2 regions of the Stenotrophomonas sp. YJH_SMC_79 genome follow, and region 1 is predicted to be linked to the other one. Evidence: predicted binding sites of a transcription regulator. Region 1 holds the regulator's gene; the other holds the start of a gene.
What was found. Region 1 encodes FliA, which starts transcription of late flagellar genes. Its sites were predicted from a motif close to TAAAGTTTNNCNNNCNNNGGCCGATAA; they were not measured.

Region 2: AC5P57_RS02245 (methyl-accepting chemotaxis protein) is a predicted target of FliA. The motif match lies at 2,818-2,844, and genes of this name have one in related genera.

What each region holds. Positions count from the first base shown of each region.
Region 1 covers NZ_JCAFRK010000001.1:1,377,286-1,382,209, forward strand. Annotated here, with positions in the region: gene AC5P57_RS06735 (chemotaxis protein CheA) at 1-1,557, opposite strand, end outside; gene AC5P57_RS06740 (protein phosphatase CheZ) at 1,560-2,165, opposite strand; gene cheY (chemotaxis response regulator CheY) at 2,165-2,557, opposite strand; gene AC5P57_RS06750 (RNA polymerase sigma factor FliA) at 2,615-3,358, opposite strand; gene AC5P57_RS06755 (MinD/ParA family ATP-binding protein) at 3,355-4,242, opposite strand; gene flhF (flagellar biosynthesis GTPase FlhF) at 4,229-4,924, opposite strand, start outside.
Region 2 covers NZ_JCAFRK010000001.1:451,218-456,141, reverse strand. Annotated here, with positions in the region: gene AC5P57_RS02250 (glycine zipper 2TM domain-containing protein) at 30-398, opposite strand; gene AC5P57_RS02245 (methyl-accepting chemotaxis protein) at 564-2,786, opposite strand; gene AC5P57_RS02240 (DUF596 domain-containing protein) at 3,173-3,520, opposite strand; gene AC5P57_RS02235 (Cdi1I family immunity protein) at 3,704-4,165, opposite strand; gene AC5P57_RS02230 (barstar family protein) at 4,903-4,924, shown strand, end outside.

The sequences.
Region 1 (4,924 bases):
GCGGCCATCGAACCAGCCCAGCGAGGTGCGCGGCGCGTGAAGCACTTCCATCACGCGTGCCAGCGGTAGCGCGTAGACGTCCTCGCCGGCCTGCACCAGCAGGGTCGGCAGGATCGCGAGGGTGAGTGGCACGCGGATCAGGAAGCGGCTGCCACGCCCCAGTTCCGACTGGATCTGGATCTGGCCGCTCAGTTCGCGGATGCGCGACTGCACCACGTCCATGCCCACGCCACGACCGGAAATATCGGTGACCTGCTGCTTGGTCGAGAAGCCGGGCAGGAACACGAGATGCAGGCATTCCTCGCTGCTCAGGCGGGCAGCGGCCTCCGGGTCGATCAGGCCCTTCTCGCGCGCCTTGGCACGCAGCTTCTCGGGGTCGATGCCGGCGCCATCGTCCTGCACCTCGATGCTGACGTAGTCACCTTCCTGCTGGGCGGACAGGCGCACATGGCCCATCCGCGGCTTGCCCTGTGCTTCACGCAGGTCGGGCATTTCCACGCCGTGGTCGATGGCGTTGCGGACCAGGTGCACCAGCGGGTCGGCCAGCGCTTCGACCAGGTTGCGGTCGAGCTCGGTCTCGGCACCGACCAGCTCAAGGTCCACTTCCTTCTTCAGCGAGCGGGCGACGTCGCGGGCGACCTTGGGGAAGCGCGAGAACACTTTGCCCACCGGCTGCATGCGGGTACGCATCACGGCCGACTGCAGGCGCGCAGTGGCGATGTCCAGCGTCGATACGGCGCGATCCAGCTCCTCGTCGCGCAGGCGTGCACGGAGGGTCTTCAGGCGGTTGCGGGAAAGCACCAGTTCGCCGATCAGGTTGACGATCGCATCCAGGCGCTTGGTGTCCACGCGCACGGTGTGCTCGGCCTCGGCCATCGGCTTGGCCGCTGGCTTGGCTGCGGGCGCCGGGACAGGTGCCGGGCGCGGTGCTGCGGCGGGTGCCGCCGCGATGGCGGCAGCAGGCTTCGCGCCTGGCGCAGCACCGCCGTGCAGCTGGTCCAGCAGGGCTTCGAACTCGTCTTCGCTGATCAGGCCGTCGTCGGCCTTCTTCGCTGGCGCGACCGCAGTCGGCGCGTTGCCGCCGTGCAGCTGATCGAGCAGGGCCTCGAATTCGTCGTCGGTGATCAGATCGCTGCCGCCTGCCGCAGGCGCGGCCGCAGCGACCGGCGCGGCAGTGCCACCGTGCATGTCGAACTGCGCGATCAGGTCCGGCGGCGCATAGCCCGGCTCGGTACCGGAGGACACGGCGTCCAGCATCGACTGCAGGTAGTCCAGCGACTGCTGGGCGGCGTCGAAGTGGTGGGCCTGCAGTACCGCCTGCCCGGCACGCGCGATGCCCAGGGCTTCTTCAGCGGCGTGGCACAGCTCGACCATGGCGGTGACGCCAAGGAAGCCGGCGCCGCCCTTGAGCGTGTGGTAGCCGCGGAACACCGCGTTGAGTTGCTCGGTGTCCTGCGGTGCCTGCTCCAGCGACACCAGCTGTTCGCCCAGGCGATCCAGGATTTCCTGGGCCTCGATGATGAAATCGGCAGTGATGTCGTCGGATACCGCGCTCATGCTTACAGCCCCAGATCCGACAACAGGTCGTCGGCGTCGTTCTGCGAGACCGCGTGGCGGTCCAGTCCCTTCAGTGCCGGCCCGGCCAGTTCCGGATCGGTGCGATGCTGTTCCGGCGGCAGGCCGAGTGCGCCAAAGCCCTCGTGCACGCGGCGGACGATGCCGACCACGCGACGGATGATCTGCCCGGTCAGGTCCTGGTAGCTCTGGGTCAGGGCGATCTCGGTCAGGTTGTGGCGGATGCGCTCGAGCTGCGTGTCCTGGCCCGGCTGCAGGCCTTCGGCGCGCAGTTGTTCGGTCAGGCTGCGGCATTCCTCGGCCAGGTCCAGGGTGCGGTGCGTGGCCTGTTCGGTCATCGCCACCACGTGGTCAAGGCGTGCGCAGGCGTCGTCCAGCTCACCGGCCTCGCTGGGTACGGTCGGCAGTTCACCCAGTGCCTGTCCCAGCTCGCGGGCCAGCCGCGAGAGGCCGCTCATCATCGGCTGCGTACGCAGCGCGACCAGTCCGTCGATGCGTTGCCGCCAGGCGGCTTCGTCACCGGACTCCAGGGCGTCCAGGGCTTCCTGCAGGCGCAGGGCGAGGGCGTTCTTGTCGACCGTGGTATCCATCAGGCGCTGGCCGCCAGGCGTTCGAAGATCTTGCCGAGCTTCTCTTCCAGCGTCTGCGCGGTGAACGGCTTGATGATGTAGCCGTTCACGCCGTTCTGGGCGGCTTCGATGATCTGCTCGCGCTTGGCTTCGGCGGTGACCATCAGCACCGGGAGGGTCTTCAGCTTGGCATCGGCGCGGATCGCCTTCAGCAGTTCGATGCCGGTCATCACCGGCATGTTCCAGTCGGTGACCACGAAATCGAACGGCTGGCTCTGCAGCAGCGACAGCGCGGCATGCCCGTCCTCGGCTTCGGCGGTGTTGGTGAAGCCCAGATCGCCCAGCAGGTTCTTGACGATTCGACGCATGGTCGAGAAGTCGTCGACGATCAGGATGCGCATGTTCTTGTTCAAAGCAGAGTTCCTTTGTTGTTCATTCCGGGCGGCCGGGGGCAGCCGCCTCGGGCATGTTCATTCTTCCAGGCCGGCGTCGGCGGCCTCGAAGATTTTCAATCGGCCCCGCAGGCGCAGTACCGCCTGGCCGTGGATCTGGCAGACCCGCGACTCGCTCACGCCGAGCACCGCGCCGATCTCCTTCAGGTTCAGTTCCTGCTCGTAATAGAGCGAGAGCACCAGCTGTTCGCGCTCGGGCAGGTGGCCGATGGCCTTGCCCAGCTCGCGGCCGAACTCGCCGCGCTCCAGCACCTGCTGCGGGGTCGGGCCGCCCTGGGCGACGGTGTCCAGCTCGCCCTGGTCCTCGATGCGCGACTCCAGGCTCAGCACCTGGCCGCGTGCGGCGTCTTCCATCAACCGCAGGTATTCGGGCAGCGGCATCTCCATCGCGGCGGCCACTTCGGTGGCGCTGGCGGCGCGGCCACTGCTCTGTTCCAGGCGACGGATGGTGGCGGCGGCATCGCGGGCACGCCGGTGCACCGAGCGCGGCACCCAGTCGCCACGGCGGATCTCGTCGATCATCGAACCGCGGATGCGGATCGAGGCATAGGTTTCGAACGAGGCGCCCTGGTCGGCGTCGTAGCTGCGCGAGGCTTCGATCAGGCCCATCATGCCGGCCTGGATCAGGTCGTCCACTTCAACGCTGGCCGGCAACCGCGCAGCCAGGTGGTGGGCGATGCGCCGCACCAGGTCCGAGTGCTGGGCGATGACCTCGTTGGCCGCCGAGCGCTGGACCTCCCGGTACTGGGCTGCGCCTTTCATGCGGCCACCCCGCGCTGCTTGAGGATGCGCTCGAGGAAGAACTCGACGCCGCCACGCGGTTCGGTCGGCGCCTGCCAGCGTGCGGTGCGGCGCGCGATCTCGGTGATCGCCAGCGCGGCCGGGCTGGACGGATAGGCCTTCACCACCGGCTGCTGGCGCTGCACCGACAGGCGCAGCCAGTCATCCTGCGGCACGCAGCCCAGGTAGTTCAGCGAGACATCGGCGAGGAACTTCTCGCAGACGCGGGTCAGCTTTTCGTACAGCACGCGGCCCTCGTTCGGGTCGCGCACCATGTTGGCCACCACCTGGATGCGGTCCACGCCGCGCTCGCGCGAGAGCACCTTGATCAGCGCATAGGCGTCGGTGATCGAAGCCGGTTCGTCACAGACCACCACCACGGTGTCCTGCGCGGCCTGGCAGAAGGTCAGTACGCCGTCGGTGATGCCCGCGGCGGTGTCGACCACCATGATGTCCAGTTCACGTTCCAGCTCGGAGAACACGTTGACCAGGCCGACGTGCTCGGCCGGGGCCAGCTCGGCCATGTGCCGGCGGCCGGATGCGGCCGGCACCACCAGCACGCCGTTCGGGCCTTCGACGATGACGTCGTCCAGCGAGCAGCGACCGGCGACCAGGTCGGCCAGCGTAAAGGTGGGGTTCAGCCCCAGGATCACGTCGATGTTGGCCAGGCCAAGGTCGGCGTCCAGCAGCAGCGTGCGCTTGCCCATGCCGGCCAGTGCCACGGCCAGGTTCGCGGACACATTCGTCTTGCCCACGCCGCCCTTGCCGCCGGTCACGGCAATGGTGCGCACAGGGCCGAGCGGCTCGCTGCGGGTCGCCGACAGCGGGAAGGTCTTGGTCAGCTTGGCGTACTCACGCGACGGCATGGTTCAACTCCGGGTTGCAGGGCATATCGGCCGCTCGGCGCAAATCTTCAAGGCGAAGTACAAGATTGGCTGCACTGGCCCGATGCAGGTCGTCCGGAACGTCCTGGCCATCGGTCACCCAGGTGATCGGCAGGGCGTGGTCCACGGCCACCGACAGGGCGTTGCCGAAGCGGCCGGTCTCGTCCAGCTTGCTCAGCACCAGGCCCTGCAGGTTGGCGGCGCCGAAGCGGCGGACCACCTCGTCCATGTCGCCGAAGCTGGTGTTGGCCGGCAGCACCAGCAGGGTGCGCACCTGGCGGGCGGCACGCAGCCACTGCAGCTGGGCGGCCAGTGCGCGGTCGCGCGGGCCCAGGCCGGCGGTGTCGATCAGTACCAGCTTGTAGTCCTTCAGGCGTTCCAGCAGCTGGTCCAGGTCGGTGCCGCTGTTGGCCTCGTGCACCGCGATGCCGAGCTGGCGGCCGTAGCCGTACAGCTGTTCGCGGGCACCGATGCGGGTGGTGTCGGTGGTCACCAGGGCGACGTCACGCGGCGCGTGTTTCTCGGCGAAGCGCGAGGCCAGCTTGGCGATGGTGGTGGTCTTGCCGGCGCCAGTCGGGCCGACCAGGGCGATCACGCCGCCTTCTTCCAGCGGGTCGACCGGGGCGATCGGCAGCTTGCGCGAGATCAGCCCCAGCATCAGGCC
Region 2 (4,924 bases), 930 kb from region 1:
AAGGGGAAACGAGGTATGGCTGTGAGCGATCAGCGGTAGACGCGTTCGCAGCGGCGTTCAACGACGCGGTCGCCGTTCTTCTGCTGGCTGTTGCCTTGGATCTGGCGACCGGCCGCACCACCGGCAACAGCACCGGCCACCGTAGCGAGCTTCTTGCCATTGCCGCCGCCCACCTGGTTGCCCAGCAGGCCACCGATCACTGCGCCGGTGGCGGTACCCGTGATGCGGTTCGGATCGCGCGAGTTGCGCTGCACTTCCACGTTCTTGCAGACCACGCGACTGCCGTCGTTGAACTTGCGTCCCTCATCGCGCGGCCCATACGTCTGCGCACCGGCCACCGACGAAGCCGCCAGCAGCGTGCCCAGCACAAGCAATCGGGTCGAGGTCTTCATGGCCATCTCCTGAGTTCCGGTATGGCGCAAGTGTCCTCCTGCGGTTGGCAACCGGAAGTGAAATGCGCGTGTCCGCCGCCTCATCGGCCATCGCGCGTTCAGGAAGAAAGTTGCGCCCATCGCGATCAACCATCGCGATGGGCGCCGTCTCCCTGCCGGCACGCGCTGTTGCTAGAACTCTTCCCAACCACCCGCGTTGGCAGCCAACGTCGGCTCGATGCGCGGCGACAGCACCGCCGGGCGTCTCACTGGCGTGACCGAGGCGGCTACTGCAGCAAGCGCGCGCGGGACCGATACGGCTGCCGCGGCCGCACCGGTGCGGAACACCGACACCGCCTCGGTCAGCAGGTTGGCCTGCTCTTCCATGGACCGCGCTGCGGCGCTGGCTTCTTCCACCAGCGCCGCATTCTGCTGCGTGGTCTCGTCCATCTGCACCACCGCCTGGTTCACCTGTTCGATACCCGAGCTCTGCTCCTGCGATGCGGCGGAGATATCAGCCATGATGTCGGTGACGCGCTGCACCGACGCCACGATCTCGCCCATCGTGGTGCCTGCCTGGCGGACCAGCGCCGAGCCGTCAGCGACCTTGCCGACCGAATCCTCGATCAGGCCCTTGATCTCCTTGGCCGCACCGGCCGAGCGCTGTGCCAGCGTACGCACCTCACTGGCCACCACCGCAAAGCCCCTGCCCTGCTCGCCGGCACGCGCGGCTTCCACCGCCGCGTTCAACGCCAGGATGTTGGTCTGGAAGGCGATGCCGTCGATGACGCTGATGATCTCGGCGATCTTCTTCGACGAGGCTTCGATGGCCGACATCGTGGTGACCACCTGGCCCACCACCTCGCCGCCCTGCGAGGCGACGCCATGCGCGCCGATGGCAAGCTGGTTGGCCTGGCGTGCGTGCTCGGCGTTCTGCTTCACAGTGGAGGTCAGTTCCTCCATCGACGCAGCCGTCTCTTCCAGGTTCGCCGCCTGCTGCTCGGTGCGCCGCGACAGATCGGTGTTGCCCGAGGCGATCTCGCCTGCCGCCAGGTTGATGCTGGACGCGCTGGACTGGATGCGGCCGACAATCTGCTTGAGCTGATCGACGGTGGCATTGCAGTCATCGCGCATGCGGGCGAACACGCCGTGGAAGTCACCCTGCATGCGTACGGTGAGGTCACCGCGCGAGATCGCCTGCAGCAGGGTCGACACCTGCACCAGGTTCTCGTCGGTGGTCTGCATCAGGCGATTGAGCCCGGCCACCATGTCGCGGAAATCATAGGCGAAGCGATCTTCATCGCCGCGCAGGCTGAAGTCGCCTGCCGCCGCGGCCGTCGCCAGCCGGCGGATCTCGCTGTTGATCGCCGACAGGCTGGTCTTGGTCTCGTCCATTGCCTGGGTGATCGCCGCCTTCTCGCCCGGCAACGGATCCATGTCCACCGACAGGTCGCCACGGGCATAGTGCTTCATCACCTCGATCAGCCGGTTCTGCACCTGCACGTGCGAACCGACCAGCGCATTGGTCTCATGTACCATGCGCCCGTAGTCGCCGGGGAAGGCACTCTCGTCCATGCGATAGCTGAGGCTGCCCGCATCGTGCTGGCGGGCCAGCTCGCCCTGCGCCGCCATCACCGACTGCAACTGCGCCTGCATGCGCTGCATCGACCTGAGCAGCTGCGTCACCTCATCGTTGCCGGACGCGTCGATGCTGTTGTCCAGCCGCCCGTTGGCGATGCCGTCGGCCAGCTTCACCGCACCCTCCAGCGGGCGGGTCAGGCTGCGGGTGATGGCCCACGCGGCCAGCGAGCCCAGTACCAGGCTCAACGCACCGAACACGATCGACAACGTGCCGGTCCAGGATTCGGTTGAACGGTATTCCTCGCGGCTGCGCTCGGTCAGCGCTTCCTGATGCCGCAGCAATGTCGAGATGGCCTCGTTCCAAGCGGTTGCCAGCCCATGCTCGGCGAGCAGTTCCTTGGCCGCGCCGTCGAAATCACCGGCCTTCATGCGCTCGTGCAGATGCTGGGTGGAGGCATCGGTGGCCTTGCGTGCCGCGTCGATCTTCGCAACCAGGGTATCGCCGGTGGCATCACGCGGAATCTTGATGTATTTGGCCCAGATGCCGTCGTAGGTCCGCGACAGCTCCTGCGCCTTCTGATAATCCTTGTCGAAATCCTCGCCACGCTTGATCACCATCAGCCGGCGGTGCATCAACACTGCGTTGTTGGTATCCAGCATGTCGTTCAACAGCCGCATCTTCACCATGTTGACGTCCACCACTTTCTCGAACTGGGCAGACTTCAGGTGATTTCCGTACAGCGCCAGGCCGACGATGGCCACGATGAACAGCAGCAGCAGACCAAACCCGGCACCCAGCCGGGATCCCACTCGGAGGTTGCGTAAGGCGAGCATCTCAATTCCCTTGATCATGGCCGTACGATCGATGGCGGCGCAGGCAGGGGAAACTTTATGGGTCGATATTATTATATCGATCCAAAACTCTGGAACTGTGCAGACAGGTGTGAAACGCACCCGGAACGGCAAGCGCTATATCTTTCAGGAATATCGGAATGACGAGGGACTGGTGATTATCGTCACGCGCAGCTCACGAAACCGGCTGTGGGAACCGCATTTCGATGAATCAATGCAACAGAATGCATGTACCGTCCGAACATCGCACACATACCCGCATGAGACCCGCCTCTGCAGTGGCCGGGTGAGCAACGTGCCCCCCTGAAGTTTCCATTGGATGCCACAGACATCCTCAGGAGCACACTGCCGCAGCGGCATCAGGCATTTCAGCTCCAGACGTCGCCTTCAGGTGACATCCAGACCAATCCAAACGGCGCATCCGAAAGGAACCAGAACCCGTGCTCATCGAGATCCGCCTGATCTCTGGCGGCCGGCCATGCGCGGCGAAGCGCACCCAACTGCCCATCAACATCCCCATCGGCGAAGACGCCTTGCGAAGCCAGCTTCAGCTTACCTTCCATCATCAGCAACTTCAGCATCGAAAAGAACGCTTCCGTCTGCTGCTCGAAGGTGACGTCACGCCCCTCCAACTCAACGTTCATGTTGATCCACAGTGACCCCATGGAATAGCCATAGGAGTAATGAAGAACATTCCTGACAACCTCAGGCATCATTGCAGCGCGCTCCTCCGCAACGCCATCTCCATCAACAATGGAACGCCAGGAACAGCTCTCCCATGCGGAGGACGACATGTTCGCCCGCGAACTGGGCGAATCTCCCTCTGCTCATCGTGAATGGTCGCAAGCCTTTCAGAGAGCCAAGCCACTCCCTCGCAGGACAGCGATCCCCGGCCTGAATCAGGCACCGGTGCCCCCCAAGGGACCGCACTCATCGTCAGTGAAGAATCTGGTCTCCAGATCCTGAGCGGGCTCCATGCCACCGTATACGGTTCGCGATCCACTCAGCGTCTTCAATTCCAGAAAATGCCGTTGGAGTTCCGACATCGCGACACCGATATCCGCCCACTCCATATCGAATGACAGTTCGATGCTCACCATTCCTTCAAACCTGATGACACGAATCAACAGCATGGGAATATGAACAGCCGAGCCCAATCGGAAGCCCTTTACTTGTTGGGCCATGCATGAGCCATACGGAAACTCATGGAAACGTCCTGCAGAGTGCTCGCCAGCCGCGATGGGTTCACCTTCCCACCCGGTCGACGAAACGGACTCAGCCATGCGGGCCATCTCCTCCAGCAGCGTGGACACATGAACCGATGGGACCGCCTCCATGACAATCTCAAACGCGTCACTCATCAATAGGCTCCTTGGGATGCCGCTTGCGGCCGATCGGGCGCAACCGCCCTGCGCTGGATAGCGAAGACATCCACCTTCAGACGGATAGTTCCTTCGCCAGCACTTCGCGGCTGGCGGCCATCTTCGCCCACTCACTCACGTGCATCAAAGCATCACCGGCGCTCATCCACGGAAATTGACTCCCAAAATGGAGCAATCGAATTCTCCTCAAGATACGTCTCAAGATCCCTGAACGGAGAAACGCCGATATCCATCAAAGAAAACCAGAAGGCATCACATTCGTCGCAGACAAATATCTGAACACCACTCTCCTTGACGTGAGCCTCAAGCATCTCACCTTGCTCACAACGTGGACAGATCACCAACACCTCACCGTACAGTGACACCCGAATTTTATTTTGCTGGCACCAGGTTCAACAATAGTTCTCGCGTTGTTCCCGCCAGCAAGGCTGATCACTCGCCCCGTTGGGCCGATGTGTGCTCCCGAATCTCCAGGCATCGCCGTTCCCTTCATTCTCCCGGTCTCGGCAACGAGAGAAATCAACCAGGCTCCATCCGCAACGAAAAAAACGGCATGCGTCGACGTTGCGGGGTTTGGAAGCGCATGTGTCATTGCATGCTTGACACGCTTTCCAGTCGTAGAACCGATTCCATGATCAAGGCCGCCCGGACTATTCCGGGTCCTGGTTCCTGTGTTGAAGGCCAGCGGAGGGCCGCAGGCAACGCTACAGTGGCGCATGAAACTCGTCCTGCAGATCG